2 regions of the Corynebacterium glucuronolyticum DSM 44120 genome follow, and region 2 is predicted to be linked to the other one. Evidence: riboswitches for the same ligand, from Rfam matches in the RefSeq annotation. Region 2 holds a riboswitch; the other holds the start of a gene.

Region 1 (7,870 bases), 970 kb from region 2:
AGGAAACCATCGCTTAAGGTGGCGGTGACCAGCGGAGACACCAGATCCCAGAGGGCGTGCGTGTGGGGGCCGGCGGGTGCGACGAGCGGATCGACCGCGGGACCTATGGGAGCCTCCCACGGTGTCGTGTCCGCGGCCTGGCGATACATGCGGTTCCAGGCTGCGTGGTCGACCGGGCCGTGGCCGTGGCCGACGTTCAGGTCGTCGGCGGCGCGGATGGCGGCGGTGAGCCACAGGGTTGCCCACTGCGCGGCATCGTCGATGCTCTGACCTGTGGCGAGGCGGGTGGCGAGGCTCGAGGAGAGCGAACAGCCCGTGCCGTGCGTGTTCTTCGTATCGATGCGGGCGTTGGGGATGGCGAACGTGTCGCCGGAGGGGTGGACGACGACGTTGTCGGCGCGCCCACCCGTGAGGTGACCGCCCTTGACCAGCACCGCAGTGCCAAGATCGTGCGCGAGAGCCTGCCCCTGGGCGATGGCTTCCGCGTGCGTCGTCGCAGGCTGCGTGGCGGCGAGAACAGCGAGCTCATCAACGTTGGGGGTGATGATGGTGGCGCGGGTGCACAGCTCCCGCAGAGCGCTTTCGGCAGCCGTGTCAAGGAGGCGATCACCGCTGGTAGCAACCATGACCGGATCGACGACGAGGTGCCTGACCGGGTGCGCGTCGAGGTACTCGGTGATGGCGTGGGTGATCTCCGCCGAGCCGAGCATGCCGATCTTGACGGCATCGACCTGGACGTCGTCGAAAACGGCATCGAGCTGCGCGCGGAGGAACTCGACCGGCGGGGTGTGAACCTCGCGGACACCGCACGTGTTCTGCGCCACCAGCGCCGTCGTCACCGACAGCGGGAAACCGCCGGCCTCGTTAATGGACTTGATATCGGCCTGCAGGCCCGCGCCACCGGTCGGATCGGTGCCGGCGATGGTAAGGACTCGGGGCAGCACTACTTCCTCCCATTCTCAAAGGCCGCTCGCAGCTCGCGGGCTGCTTCCTCCGGGTCCGCTGCTTTCATGATGGCGGAGACCACGCAGATCCCCGCGCCGTCCGTTCCACCGAGCTCACTCGCGTTGGTGAGATTCACCCCGCCGATGGCCACGGCCGGTACGCCGAGGCCTTTGGCGCGCGTGGCGATCTCAGCAAACGCCTGCACACCGATCCCCGCCGGCGCATCCTTCTTGGTGGTGGTGTCCGCGACAGGCCCCACGCCGATGACGTCGGGGCGAAGCGCCGGATCCATCCTCTCCACCTCGTCCAGCTCCCGGTGGTTGCCCACCGAGAGGCCAAGCATGAGGTTCCCCGGCAGTTTTTTGCGGGCCTCGAGGTAGTCCACGTCATTCTGCCCGATGTGCAGGTTAAGGCCCAGCTCACAGGCAACATCAAGGCGATCATCCACAAACAGCGGCACACCCGTGGGCTCCATGAGCTCCTTCAGCTTGATGGCTCGCGCGAGGAACTCCGCCTCGGTTGCGTCCTTGTCGCGCAGCTGCACAACGCTCACCCCTCCCTTTATTGCCTTGTCGACGATCGGTGCTACGTTTTCCGGTCCCCCTCCCTGTTGCGGGTCGGTGACGAGGTAAAGACTCCAGTTGGTAGCCATTACAGGGATTCCTCCTCAAAGGTTGTGTATTGTTCCAGCTCATCTGCGGTGAGGGTGTAGAGCGCGTCGAGCCACGCCACCTTGAAGCTGCCCGGCGCGCTCGCGGTCTTGGCCGCTTTGGCTCCTGCTGCCGAGTGGTGGGCGTGGGCTGCGACCACTGCATCGTGCGGGTCCGCACCTACCGAGAGGTAGGCCGCCACCACCGCGCCGAGGGAGCACCCGGTGCCGATCACCTTCTGCATGAGCGGATCCCCGCCGGTGATGCGCGTGATGCGGCCCTCCGAGACGACGATATCGGTGGCGCCGGAAATCCCCACCACCCCACTGGTGCGCGCAGCCAATACGCGGGCTGCGGGGATCGCCGCATCCGCGGCATCGGCCGAATCAACGCCGCGGCCTCCGGCGGCGTTCTCATCAAGATTGGCAAGCGCAATGATTTCCGAGGCGTTGCCGCGGATGGCGTGTGGCTTGTCTGCGATGAGAGATCTCTGGAAACGGGTGCGCTCCTTCAGCCCGCCGCAGGCCACCGGGTCGAGCACCCAGGGGGTTCCCGCCTCGTTTGCCCCGGCGACGGCTGCCCGCATGCCCGCGTACTGCTCGTTCGTCGGGGTTCCCGCGTTGATGAGGACGCCGGAGGCGATCTGTGCGAAGTCCCCTGCTTCCGTTGGCGTATCGCACATGGCAGGTGATGCCCCAATGGCGAGGATGACGTTGGCGGTGATGTCCATGACAACACCGTTAGTAAGACATTGGATGAGCGGTTCTTGATCCCGTACCGCGTGCATGATTTCTGGGTAGGCTAACTGAGCCATTGCAATTCCCTTCGCTAGAACGACCTAGATCAGGTTCGACGGGTGTTTTCTCAGCGCCCCTTGTGGCGGGACGCACCCCGTTGCCTGGTTATGCCCACATTAGCAGCCCCACCCAACCGCTGTGCCCGGGGGTAACCTCCCCTCCGCCCAGCTCGGGGATGACCGGCAGTGCAGGAAAAATGCATTTGGTGCCCTAGGATTCGTGCGTTTGGGTACCTAGGATTGATGCGTTTGGTGCCCTAGGAACCATGACATTCCTGCCCCGCGCTCTCGACCTGCAGCTTAACGAGCTACTCCCCTATGTCGGCGCGATTGCTATCGATGGACCCAAGGGCTTCGGAAAGACGAGTACGGCGGAAAAGCGTGCGACAACAGCGCTGCACTTAGACCGTGAGCAGGATCGCATCATTCTTCGTGCCAATCCCGCTTTCGACCACTTTCCTGATGGCTCAATCCTCATCGACGAGTTGCAACGGGCACCGGAGGTGTGGGACATCGTGCGGCGAGCGGTGGACGACGGGTGCGATCCGGGGCGATTCCTGCTTACTGGCTCAGCTATCCCCATTGCAGGCACCACGACACACAGTGGCGCTGGACGAGTTTTGTCTTTGCGCATGCGCCCGATGGCCGTCTTTGAGCGTGACTCGCGGGAAGATCTCATCTCCCTCAAAGAAATTCTTGCCGGTTCCGCCACCATCACCGGGCAGACCGATCAAACTTCCGCCGACTACGCGCATAGCATTGCGACGACAGGACTGCCCGGGCTGCAGAATCTTCCCCCGCTCGTACAAAAGCAGCACATCGCTTCGTACATCGACCGGATCCTTGACCGCGATTTACCCGACCAGGGTTATACGACGCGCAATAAGGCAGCACTCCTCACCTGGATGCGCGCCTATGCCGCAGCAACAGCAACACAGGCAAGCTATTCAGAAATCCTAGATTCTGCGACACCTGGCGAGTCCAACAAGCCATCAAAAAAGTCATCTGCGACATACCGGGACAAACTCAACGAGATTTGGATTCTCGACCCTTTACCTGCCTGGAATTTTGCCTCCGCCCCATTCCCACGTGTTTCCCAACAGGCGACACATTTCCTTGCCGATCCTGGCCTTGCGCTGCACCTTCTTGGATTGACCGAAAGGTCCCTTCAAGCTCCTCGGAACGCCCATATCTTTGGCTGCCTGTTTGAGGCTCTTGCGGTGCTGAGCATCCGCGTTGCCGCCGAGGCGAACTTCGCCACCGTCGGCCATTTCCGCACACGCAATGGGGACCATGAAATCGATGCTGTTATTGAAAGCGCAGATGGGGGCATCATCCCCGTCGAGGTAAAACTCACGCACACTCCCTCACCCGAAGACGGGAAACATCTCCTATGGCTACGGGATAGCCTTCCCGACGAGGTCATCGACATGATCATCATCACAACCGGGGATCGGGCTTATCGCCGAGAAGATAGCATCGCGTGTATCCCGCTTGCTTTGTTCGGCGTTTAGAAACCTGGAAAATTTTACCGAAGGTTCCCCATTTTCGAGGCCCTCTCCGTCCAGGTTTTCGCGGCGTTACAACCCAGGGGTTTTCAGGCGTCCACGTGAAAGCTCCGGAAAAATTCACGTTCTACCCGTACCAACTGGGCGTACTGAAAGCCTGATTCGGGTCGAGCTATTGAAAGCGTGGGGAACAGGTTACGTTTCCGAATGGCGTGACTGAATTTTCCGGGCTTGAGTTGAGAACTTGATTGCTTCCGCTCTAACGAACTGTTGAAGGCCACTTTGCGTAAACTCCACGTTCCAACGATGACGCTTACTGTCATAGCTCATGGTGACGATACCGCGCTTCTGCAGGTTTTCGGAGGCCCCGATCACATCGTCAGGATCGGCGTTAATCCTCTTCGCGAGCGTCTTTACCTTCATTCGCGAGCTACCGAAGATCGTCTGGTTTCTGAGCGCGTACAGGATCTCATACTCTATTTCGGAGGTATAGGGAAGCTCTAGTGGCTGTTCGTTCATAACTCTTCTGACCCTTTTCTTGGTGGAGAGGGATTTTCTGCCAGCATCGGAGATCAAGCCAAGAGAAAGAGTCCCGGCTAAGGTCATTTTAGTGCGTACGTGGTGGGTGGAGGGTGTAGTCGGGTCTCGCTCGCCCGATCCTCGCCTTATTGCAATAGGACCGGATTTTCCGGGCACGCTATCCTCTTAAGGTTTTGCGAACTGGGAAAAAGGCAGGGGGACTTCTGTAGAAGGCCCGATTTTTCCCGGATCCTTACATAGACCTCGACCGGCGGGCTTGCCTTAGGCTTCCTGAGTTGGCTCACTATAGTGCGATGGTGCGCACTAGCTGTCGAACGATCGATCAGCGCGGACGAAAACAGTTGAGATAGCAATGGGGATTTCTTTGATCTGCCCCAAGGGTGATCCTCATCACCCACACGCAACCTACGTCAGGCAATGACATTTCCCCCAGGACCCAAGAGCACTTTTGCGGGGCTGTGCGGTCCTCAGATCGGAGATGCGAACGACCCCAAAAACCGGCATCGGCAACGTAGTTTCGCAGCCGTTCCCTGTCACCGGCCCCCTACCCCAGCGATGCGAGCACGCGGGTGAGGTGGTCGATGTCGGCGTAGGTGTTGAACGGGGCGAGGCCGATGGAGAGCGCACCACCAGCCTCAAAAACACCCATGTTTGCCAACAGGGGGTCCTGGGGGGCCAGGGAGGTGACCAGGGAGTTCGAGAAGAGGCGCTGCTGCACCGTCGCGGCGTCGATGCCACGGACCACGAAGGTAAGCCGCGGGATGCGGTCGATGGCGGCCATGCCGTAGCCGGCAGCCTCGCCGGTGATGCCCACGAGGTGGACACCGCTCAAGCCCCGCAGCGACTCGATGGCGTGGCGGAGCAAGCCCGAGAGGTAGACGTCGAGGCTGGCCATGGATTCGCGGAGGCGACGGGAGCGCTGGCCCTCAACATCTTCGACGAGGCCAGCGTAGTGGTCGATAAGCGGGGCGACACCGCCGAGGAGGCCACTGGAAAGCTGGCCGACCACGAGGGGGTGATCGAAGCGGGGAAACATCGAGGTGTCGCGGAATACGAGCGCCGACAGTTGGGGGCCACCGAGGGCAGCGAGGTCGACGAGGACGATGTCCACACCGTAGGAGTCGATGTCGATGAGGCGGTAAGGGGCGAGCGCCGTAGCGTCGAGAAGCACCCACGCGCGGGAGGAGGAGTGGGTGATGTCGGCAATTTCCTCCACCGGGGTGGCGGTGCCGACGTAGGGTTGGGCGCCGGGGACGATGACGAGGCGCGTGGAACCGTCGATAAGACTGCGGTACTGCCAGGAGGGGATCTCCCCCGTGCCGAGGTCGGGCTCCGCAATGGTCAGGTTGTAGCGAGAAAAGGCCGAGTTGAGGGCGTGATCGCGGGCCCCGACGACACCCGAGCGGGCCAGCCGGCCGGACATGGAGTGGGCCAGCGCGCGGGCGAGGACGAAGCTGGAGGGGCCGAGGACGACGTGGTCGCTGCGGACGGAGAAGAGGTCGGCGACGGCGCGGGTGGCCGAGGCCATGTGGGTGGACCCGAAATGGGTGTTGGAGGAGTGCCGGGAACCCGGCTCGGGGGCAACGACCAGGGGTGCCGTGCGGAATGACGTGGCGACGCCGGAGGCGACCTTCTCCGGGATCTGGGGGCATTCCCCCGCATTGAGGTAGATCCAGCCTTCGCCGAGAGAGGTGTAGAGACCTCTCACCCGTGCGGCATCGTACATGCTGCGTATCCCCTTTCTTTGAACCTGCTCTCCATCATCCTACTTCACACCGTTTAAGCTAGACTGCGTGCACACTGACAACTCTGGTAAGGACCTCGCGCGGATTACCGCCACCGAGGTGCGAGACATTCCGCCGAGCAAGTCGCGGACGTTGAGCGCCGCGTGGGCGGACCTCGTCCGCGGACTGAAACAGTACGAGCTGTGGCTGCAGCTGGGCTGGCAGGACATCAAGCAGCGGTACCGCCGCAGTGTCCTCGGCCCCCTGTGGATCACCATCGCCACCGGCGTCATGGCCCTGGCGCTGGGACTGTTGTACTCACTGCTGTTCAAGATTCCCCTGGAGACGTTCCTGCCGCACGTGACGGTGGGCCTCATCATGTGGAACTTCATCTCCGGCTGCATCAAGGAGGGCTCGGATATCTTCATCGATAACGAGGGCCTCATCAAGCAGCTGCCGAGCGCACTGAGTGTCCACGTGTACCGGCTGGTGTGGAAGCAGCTCCTGTTCCTGGGGCACAACCTCGTCATCTGGGCGATCCTCATGCTTATCTTCCCACGGCCGCTGGGGTGGGACATCCTCCTCATCTTCCCGGCGCTGGCGCTGCTCATTGTCAACGGCGCGTGGGTGGCCATGTTCTTCGGCATCGTCGCCACGCGCTACCGCGATTTCTCCCCACTGCTGGAGGCGCTGACGCAGCTGCTGTTCTATGTCACCCCCATCGTGTGGATGACTGATACCCTCACCGAGCAGGGCCCGGAGGTCGCAGGGCGCGCGAAGCTGGCGCTTCTGAACCCGCTGTACCACTACATGGAGGTCGTCCGCGCACCGCTCATCGGTGCCCCGATCCACGCGTACAACTGGTGGGTGGTCCTGGCTTGCACCGTCATCGGTGTTGGCCTGGCCCTCATGGCGATGAAAAAATGGCGCTTCCGCGTCAGCTACTGGGTGTAAGGAGTTTCCATGGTTTCTATCGATACGTATAACGCGTGCGTCGACTTCCCCATTTTTGACGCCAAGTCCCGCTCCATGAAGAAGGCGTTCCTCGGCGCCGCCGGTGGTGTCATCGGCAAGACCGCCGACAATGTCATCGTCGTCGAGGCGCTGAAAGACATCAACCTACACCTGCGGGAGGGCGACCGCGTGGGACTCGTCGGCCACAACGGCGCCGGCAAGTCCACCCTGTTGCGCCTGCTCAGCGGCATCTATGAGCCCACCCGTGGCGCGGCGGACGTGCGCGGCCGGGTGGCCCCCGTGTTCGACCTCGGCGTGGGCATGGATCCGGAGATCTCCGGCTACGAGAACATCATCATCCGTGGCCTCTTCCTCGGGCAGTCGCGCCGTCAAATGAAGAAGAAGATGGATGAGATCGCCGAGTTCACCGAGCTGGGCGACTACCTCAACATGCCGCTGCGCACCTACTCCTCCGGTATGCGCATCCGACTCGCCCTCGGTGTGGTCACCTCCATCGAGCCGGAGATTTTGCTTCTCGACGAGGGCATCGGTGCCGTCGACGCGGCGTTTATGGCCAAGGCCCGCGCCCGCCTCTCGGAGCTGGTTAAACGCTCCGGCATCCTCGTCTTTGCCTCGCACTCCAACGACTTCTTGGCACAGCTGTGCACCACCGCACTGTGGGTGGATCACGGCCAGATCCGGAAAGCTGGGACGGTCCCGGACATCGTCGAATCCTACGAGGGCAAGGAGGCC
Region 2 (7,870 bases):
CTCAAAGACTTTGGGGCGCGATTCCATGTGGAACTTGTTGATGAACGATGCTTCGTTCTCGTTTGCACCTGGCGCAGCGATCCACGCCGCACCGTCGTTCTGCGCCTTATAGTTCTTTACGCTTTCCAAACACGCTTCAAGTGAGTAATCAAGGAAGAATGCTCCATCGCTGGCATCAAGGAGCTTACCGAGAACGTTAAGATAGGTACCGCTAATGATCCAACGACCATCCGCCATGGCCTCATCGACCCTGGCGAAAAAGGTGTCGTCTCCAACGTATGTGCCGTCGTCGTTCCAGTAGAGTGTATCCAGATGTGTCACTGGCAACCCAGAGACGCTGGAAAGTGCGGTGCTAAACGCCCGCTTACCGGATCCCGGCGAGCCGATGACGACAAGTTTATCCATTCTCGTCATAACTCCCATCTTAGATCCTATAAGGATGTAATGGTTACAGAACTTTTAACATGATTGAAATCACGTTCTTTCGCAAAATTACTCGCCCTCAAATCTACATCATTTCACGAGATAAACAAAACATATTACGATTGCTCAAAGTTGTTTTTCCCCAGGTAAATACGTAAATCTAAGAATAATTCTGCTTATAACCAGGTGCCGCTCCTTTCACACCACATTGTACCCACTCTACGCAATCCTGCAGCGCCGAGCGTAGAATTTTCGCGTTGTCCTGAAAGCCGATCCCAGCCGATTGAACCCTCATATTACATTGCTTTAATTCTTCTTTTCTCTCAAAACTCTGTTCAAAGCACTCCTCCTGACGCGCCCACATTTCCCAAAAATCAACGAACCCAGGGTCCCTGGCCAGCGCGCGTTGACGTCGAAGCCCGTCGGGAACTTCTACCCATACGGTGAGACAGCCCAGCCCCTCCGCCTGGGACAGTTTGCCCTCTTTAGATTCTGCGTATCTTTCACGGGCGGCACGGACGTTGCCTGTCGTAATCGAACCGACCCCCTCGATAACGAGGTCTGCCTTCGGATCAACACTCACCCACTCCCCCGGTCGCTCCTTCCCCCAATCCCACCGAAAATAACCCGGGTCATCCGTTTGGAGGATACAGTTTTCGACCATTCTAGCACCCTCTATAAGGCCACCCCACCCAGGGTAGAACTCGTCGAGGTGGATGACGTGAAAGCCAGTCGCCTCCCCAACGAGCCCGGCAAAAGTTGTCTTACCCGCTCCTGACCTTCCATCGATAAGAATAGTGCGCGCCATCTAGCCAAAAACTCCAAAGAGACGGAAAGAGCCTGTAGCGACAGAAACAATAATAGGGACGGCTGCGAGAACAGTGGTGATAGCGAGCGCAACCACGTCTACAGCACGCAGAGTGGACGGCTTCGCCCACGTACGACGATGAGCGTAGGAAAATCCACGTGCCTCCATAGCCACCGATAGCGTGGAGGCTCGACGAAGCGACTGTACGAGAAGCCCGAATGCAAGCGTAATCGCATTGCGGAAGCGGTGACCGAAACCTCGCTGGTCTATCAGTCCACGGGAACGGCGGGACTGGTGCATAGCATGGAGGTCTTCTCGCAGAGCTGTGAGCATCTGCAGCGCTGCCACGGTGCCCAGGACAAATCGTGCGGGGAGGTGCAGAACCTGGGCGAGCGCGCGCCCTACATCCGTCGGATCCACACCGTGAGAAACGACTACTACGGGAAGGCCAACAGCGAGGACACGAACAAAGATCCCCGCTGCCAGCTGAAGCGAATTATCCGTGATTTGTGCTGTCAGAAACGACGCGTAGGTGTGTCCGTCGGCCTGCCCGTACAGCATCATGGGAATGGCACCGAGGCCAGCAGCGATAAGAAGGGGAATACTTCGCCTGACTACCATCCTCACTGGTACCTGGAGAATAGGTATTGCGATGAGCTCGATAGCGATTGCCACCGTCGCCGATACCCAATCCACAGTGAAAAAGAGCGGCAAGGTGAAAATGAAAACCATGAAGAGGCGCGTTACGGGGTTCAGTCCCCCTACGCCCAGCCCTTTCGTGTGCTGCGTTGCAGCTGTCATAGGAGCACCTCCGTGTGATCGCCGAGGCTGTGTTCAAATACAGGATCATGCGTGATCGAGCACACTGTCACTCCATTGACTGTCAGCTCACGGATTAAACCAACCAACTCTACAAACGTCGTCTTATCTTGCCCAAAGGTTGGCTCGTCAAGAAGGACGAGGCGTGGCGCGTTGGCAAGAGCCGTCGCGACAGACAAACGCCGCTTTTCACCACCAGATAAGGTAAAGGGGTTGGCATCAAGGACGTGACCAAGGCGTAGCCGCTCCACTAGCTCGGCGACACGTTTCCTGTCTGCACCACCAACAGCAAGCTCCGCAGCAACAGTGCGGGCTACGAATTGATGCTCTGGGTTTTGGAAAACGTACCCTACGCGACGGGCTAATTCGCGCGAGCGCCATGTGTGCGGGGGACCTGATAAGCCTTGTCGAAGCGAATCTGCAATATACATGTGCCCCCCAACCGCTTTTTCCAGTCCTGCAAGTGTGAGAGCAAGGGTGGTTTTTCCTGTACCGTTCGCTCCACGGATGACCGTCGAATATCCCTCGGGAAGCGCAACAGACCGCGGTGGCCCCCATATTGTCTGCAGATCCGTTGTTTCAATAAGATTACTGGCCTCTGGAGTAACTGTTCTATGCTCCGGTAAGTCGAACGTAACTACAGCATCTGCGGGAGCAATCTGGTGGATACCATCTTTTTCCATGCGATAGACGGTGTCCATTAGTGGCAGCCACAGCGCAGGGGAATGCTCCACCACAATGAGCGTCGCCCCCACGGAGTGCGCAACCGAATCGACCGCTCGAACAATATCTTCAGCCCCCTCGGGATCGAGGTTCGCCGTAGGTTCGTCGAGAATGATGATATCCGGCTTCATTGCCAAAATTCCGGCCAGAGCGAGTCGTTGTTTTTGACCACCGGATAGCTTGGATGCCTGATGGTCAAGGGGAACCGACAGTCCCACCAAGTCCAGTGACGTTCGTACACGGTTCCAGATTTCCTCCGGATCAATTCCGAGATTTTCTGCACCGAAAGCCACGTTATCGCTGACCCGGTTACAGATCACCTGTGAATCAGGATCCTGCAACACCATCCCCACGGAACCCCGGACAGTGAGACTCCCCTCCTGTGCACCTTCGTCATCGCTCGTGTATAGACCCGCGATGAGCGATAAGAGCGTAGATTTTCCCGCCCCGGAATCGCCAGTTAGAAGAACGCGCTCCCCCCGCTCGATTGTGAGGTCAAGACCCGTGAAAGCGGGGATTCCGCGGGACGCATGCGTGTATCCCAAATTTGTGGCTTCCACCACCACATCCCCGTGCTCCTGACGATTACGTGAACCTACTGGTCTCGTCGTCATCGTGCCGTCCCCACAAGCATGTCTTTCTCCTTTTCACGTGTGGCAGGCGCAGAAAGCACGCCTGGAGCCCCAGCGATTGAGGTGCCAACCGCTGTTTTCTTTCCCAGATGCAGGTGGACTCCGCCCTGCGGGAACCACACTCGCCCATCAGCGCCCGCAAAGCTTGTCGGAGTGCGGGCCTCAGATGCAGTCGGCTCGGTTTAGGCTTCAAGCATTTTTCTGACAGGCTGGGTGCGCGTACGTGAGATAAGCCTGGCTTTTCTCGAGGCTTTTATTCTCGACTTTTTTGTTTAAGCCTTCGCTGCGCGTCCAGCTGCGAACCTGTCGAGAGCGCCGGTCTGTGCGAGGGCCTTCACCAGATAGTGGCCAATGATGCCTGCGAGAATCGCGCCAGAAATGATGAGACAGACAATGTAGATGAGGTTAAATTCTGCGCTCTTAGCGAGATTGCCACTGGTGAACAACTCGAGGCAGAACGCTCCGATGCCTGATGCAGCACCGGCAAGAGCTGCGATTTGCAATCCGAATTTCTTGTAACCGAAGATAGCGAAAACGATCTCGGCACCAAGCCCCTGCGCGATTCCCGAGTACAGCGTCGAGATTCCCCACTGGCTTCCCAGCACAGCAGAAACACAAGCGGCAACCAGCTCAACGAAGATCGCGGCACCTGGTTTCCGGATGACTAATCCGCCAAGGACACCACCCAAGAACCACGTGCCCGTCACCAGACCACCAAACCCGGGTGTCAGTGTGTCCAAGGCTGTAAAACCCGCGCCGCCGACCATATTCCACAGCCAGAAGATGAGGCCACATGCCACAGCTAAAACTGCGGCAGTAATGATGTCGATGCCACGCCAGCCACGCGTGTCTGTTTTCCTGGATGGCCCCGATGTGCGGACAGGCACTCCTGCAGTGCCCTTTTCGTCCGCTGGGTTGACAGAATTGTTCATGAAAGTTATCCCTTCCTCTCGCCGGTATTACCCGGATCAGGTTCTACGGTTCGCCGCGAGGCATCTCAGCCGACAGGATTTCCTGTCAGCTCCCGTGGTGCGCAATTAGCTTAAGATTAATCCGAACTTTCCGGCAACTGCCTACCCCCACATGTCCCAAATGAATCTATCCAGGTTTAGACGAGTCGGCTCCGGTGTCCCTGGAAATCCCGCTGTAACTGCCTAATTCTGTGCGCAAACTCCGTCGTTTATACTCCCCGCGCTCCAGAGACCGCAGGGTGTGCTGCTAGGCCTTCCTTACTCAGGCGCTCATGATCGGGATCTGTTGAATCGGCATGGCTCTCCACGACAAAGTCGCCCCCGTCGTCGTTCGATGCAGGTTCAGCTTCTCCATGGTGAAAGCGTGGATCCTCGATGACGAGGGTGGGGTGGCGTTTGGCGTGGTAGCGGTGTGCTGTCGGCGACTCCCGGAGCAACCATGTCGCCCACCGGGCGCAACAAATCGTCCAGTGGCAGAGCAACAGGATGAGGAAGAAAATTGACACGTAGTTGAGCCACTCCGCAGAAGCTGTTTTGCTCAATAAGTGAGTACCCAGGCACAACGTACCGGTGGGGAATGTCGAGCCCCACCAGCCGGGGCTGTAGCCGTCCCACTCGAACACGGCAACGTAGAACTTCTTCATAGCGAACTCGACCATCCTGATGCCGGCGATGAGCATAACGGCACCGTAAATGATGGCAAACTTACCCCCGAAGAGAACCTGCGCAGCTGCTGTCGACTGACCCACGACACCAAGGGGAATCCACGCTGTTCCGGCGATTTGGCCTGGGAGGTGCAACTTCCCACGGACGACATCGATGTACACGCGCGCAAAAATGGGCAGCGCGGTGACCAGTGAGAGCACAAAACATGCGATACCCGCAGTGTGATAAAGCCCCCCGTGGTCGGGTGCAAGTTGGCCCCCACTTGTAGCCCCAACCATCGGGGCTACAAGTGCAAGCCCCCATTGGAAGGTGGGCGCGCCGGCGAATCCGCGCAGCTGGTTGAGGCACACAATGATCCCCAGTGGTGTTCCGATCCACCAGGAGATGATCTGGAACCAGTCATTGCCAGTGACCGCTGTCCAAGCGGATCCGCAGGCGAGGATGCCCATGGCGTACATGCCCCACGCTGGCATGAGGGTGTGGGAGAAGTGGGGGTTGCGGTGGATAAGCCAGCCGACCGTGATAGTCACGAGGATGCCCGCTGCAATCGTGGTAAAGAAGGTGGATACCCACCCGGGTAGACCGTGAGCAGAGGTGAGTGACGCAGCAATTGAGGTCCCCATGAGGGACCCGGCCCAAGCTGGGCCCGCCGGAGCAAGAACACATGGTTTATCTGACTTATGCACACAGGCACTCTATTAACTCGCAGCCCAGAACCACCACACCCCAGAAATTGTGGGGGGTACAATGAATGCGTGTACCGCAATCTACCTGCGTGGGACGATCTCTACGCCGTGGTCTTGACCGCCGAGCACGAAAGTATCTCCGCCACCGCCAGGGACAGCCACATTCACCAGCAGACCTTGAGCCAGCGCATCAATCGTGCAGAAAACACCCTGGGCATCGAGATTTTTCACCGTTCTCCTTATGGCATTGCACTCACGGCTGCAGGTCGATCGCTCCTCCCACACGTCCGCACTCTCCTCGCCCACGCCGACGAGTTTGAGGCTTCTCGACGCCTCCTTGCCCGCACCCCTGCGCACGTCACCCTGACCATCGCTGTATCGAACACCGTCGCCGAGCTCTACAGCCCCGCCTGGATCGCGACTTTTACTGCTACACACCCGCACGTGTCGATCACACAGTTACAGGACAACTCGGCAGGGGTGCGCAAGCTTGTCGCTGAGCAGCACGCCGATGTCGGCGTCGTTGAGGGAGGCACACCTCTCCACAACGAGATTGAGAAGGAACTCGGCTCAGACGAGCTGGTTCTTACCGTCACCCCGGATCACCCATGGGCAAAGCGTGACAACGAGCACCCCGTCACAGCTGCAGAGCTACGTACAACTCCCCTGGTCGTCAGGGAGAAAGGATCCGGTTCCCGCGATGTCATTGAGAACGTCCTCGGAACACTTTCACCACCTGCCGGCGAGTTCGGCTCCCTTGCTTCACAGCGATCCGGCATCATGGCGCTGAAAGCCCCTGGCATCATCGCGAAGGGCGCTATCGCAGATCATATTCAGCTTGGTCGCCTCATCGCCGTTCCCGCTGAGGTTACCTTCACCCGGCCACTTACCGCAGTCTGGCTCCGGCACGCGACGAGAAGTAAAGAAGCTAAGGAGTTCATTGACTCGATCGTTCTTCCAGCATAAATACTCCGGGTCGCTTATTGCTTTGGCCTCTCATCTTCTGAGTAGTTCTCCAACATCTGCAAACCTATAACGATCAGCGCACAGGCCTCGGCATCCGAGTCAGCGCGGTGGTGATCAAGACGGAACCATGGCGCGATTGCCTTGGTAACGGTGGGTAGCTTGTAGTTTTCCAGGCCAGGAATCAGCCTCTTTGCAGTGCGATAAGAACAGTAAAACTCTTCCGGCAGCGTCCTCGTTCCGTAGTAAGAATCCATGCTCACCCATACTCCCCTGTCGAAAGACGCATTGTGTGCATACACAGGCAGGCGGTCAACAAAAGCTCGTATGTAAGGTTCGACAAACTTCCAGCTTGGAGCATCCGCGACATCGCGAGCCGAGATGCCATGGAGATACGTGAATTCAAATTCATCGTGCCCCGGTGGAGGTTTAAGCAGCGTAGAGAATCTATCTACGATCTGGCCGTACTCGACCTTGACCATAGCGATTTGACACGCAGACCTCGAGGACCGGTTAGCTGTCTCAAAGTCAACGGCAACGAATTTCGGCTTCGCAAGTGCCTCCGGAGATGCTGCATATCTCCGTGGTGCGTGCCGACTGACCGTCGCTATAGAGTCCAATCCAGCCGCTGACCTGCCGGTGAGTGAACCTGAGTCAACCTGAGATTTCTTGGTTTCTTTTTCCAGTTCAACGAGCCGCTTCCACTCTGCTGTGTAGGGCGCAGGATCGGTTCCGCTCCTCTTAGCCGCCATCTCTTGCGCCTTGGCTTGTCTTTTCAGAAGATTGACGTGGAGATCCTGTCTAGAGGCAGGTAGCTGGAGGCCCAACCAGTAATCCAGAGTTTCCAGCTCTCCCACATAGTCCCGCTGCTTGTGCTGGATGATGAGTACCTGACTTACGTAAAATTCCATCACATTAGCTGGATTTTCTCTCGCCGCGTGCACCATTTCTTCCATGCACCCTTTGGCAAAATAGAGGGCAGTATCCAAATCCCCGTCTCGCTTTAATTGGGCGATGGGGTTCACCCAATCACAGATGTAGCGCCCCTCAAAGGTTGGCATCCTTATCGCCTGCTTCGGTTCCAACCACGGCAATGGCGCGGAGCTCTCTACGCTTCTCGCGACCGAGAATTGCGGATAATGAGATGTGGGCGCCGCAAGTGGTTGATTGGGGAGCCCG

The links. A riboswitch is a leader RNA that binds a small molecule or an ion and turns the genes downstream of it on or off. The one in region 2 is predicted to bind thiamine pyrophosphate.
Region 1: linked by a shared signal. The riboswitch ahead of thiM (hydroxyethylthiazole kinase) and the one ahead of CGLUCO_RS05595 (ECF transporter S component) in region 2 are both predicted to bind thiamine pyrophosphate.

The regions. Positions count from the first base shown of each region.
Region 1 covers NZ_CP047452.1:249,984-257,853, reverse strand. Annotated here, with positions in the region: gene CGLUCO_RS01165 (bifunctional hydroxymethylpyrimidine kinase/phosphomethylpyrimidine kinase) at 1-944, opposite strand, end outside; gene thiE (thiamine phosphate synthase) at 944-1,597, opposite strand; gene thiM (hydroxyethylthiazole kinase) at 1,597-2,409, opposite strand; TPP riboswitch at 2,398-2,499, opposite strand; gene CGLUCO_RS01150 (ATP-binding protein) at 2,658-3,905, shown strand; gene CGLUCO_RS01145 (hypothetical protein) at 4,095-4,418, opposite strand; gene CGLUCO_RS01140 (aminotransferase class V-fold PLP-dependent enzyme) at 4,984-6,165, opposite strand; gene wzm (galactan export ABC transporter permease subunit Wzm/RfbD) at 6,233-7,117, shown strand; gene wzt (galactan export ABC transporter ATP-binding subunit Wzt/RfbE) at 7,127-7,870, shown strand, end outside.
Region 2 covers NZ_CP047452.1:1,220,998-1,228,867, reverse strand. Annotated here, with positions in the region: gene CGLUCO_RS05615 (P-loop NTPase family protein) at 1-414, opposite strand, end outside; gene CGLUCO_RS05610 (nucleoside/nucleotide kinase family protein) at 584-1,231, opposite strand; gene CGLUCO_RS05605 (energy-coupling factor transporter transmembrane component T family protein) at 1,232-2,032, opposite strand; gene CGLUCO_RS05600 (ABC transporter ATP-binding protein) at 2,029-3,387, opposite strand; gene CGLUCO_RS05595 (ECF transporter S component) at 3,678-4,337, opposite strand; TPP riboswitch at 4,333-4,443, opposite strand; gene CGLUCO_RS05590 (TDT family transporter) at 4,586-5,728, opposite strand; gene CGLUCO_RS05585 (LysR family transcriptional regulator) at 5,798-6,694, shown strand; gene CGLUCO_RS05580 (3'-5' exonuclease) at 6,709-7,870, opposite strand, start outside.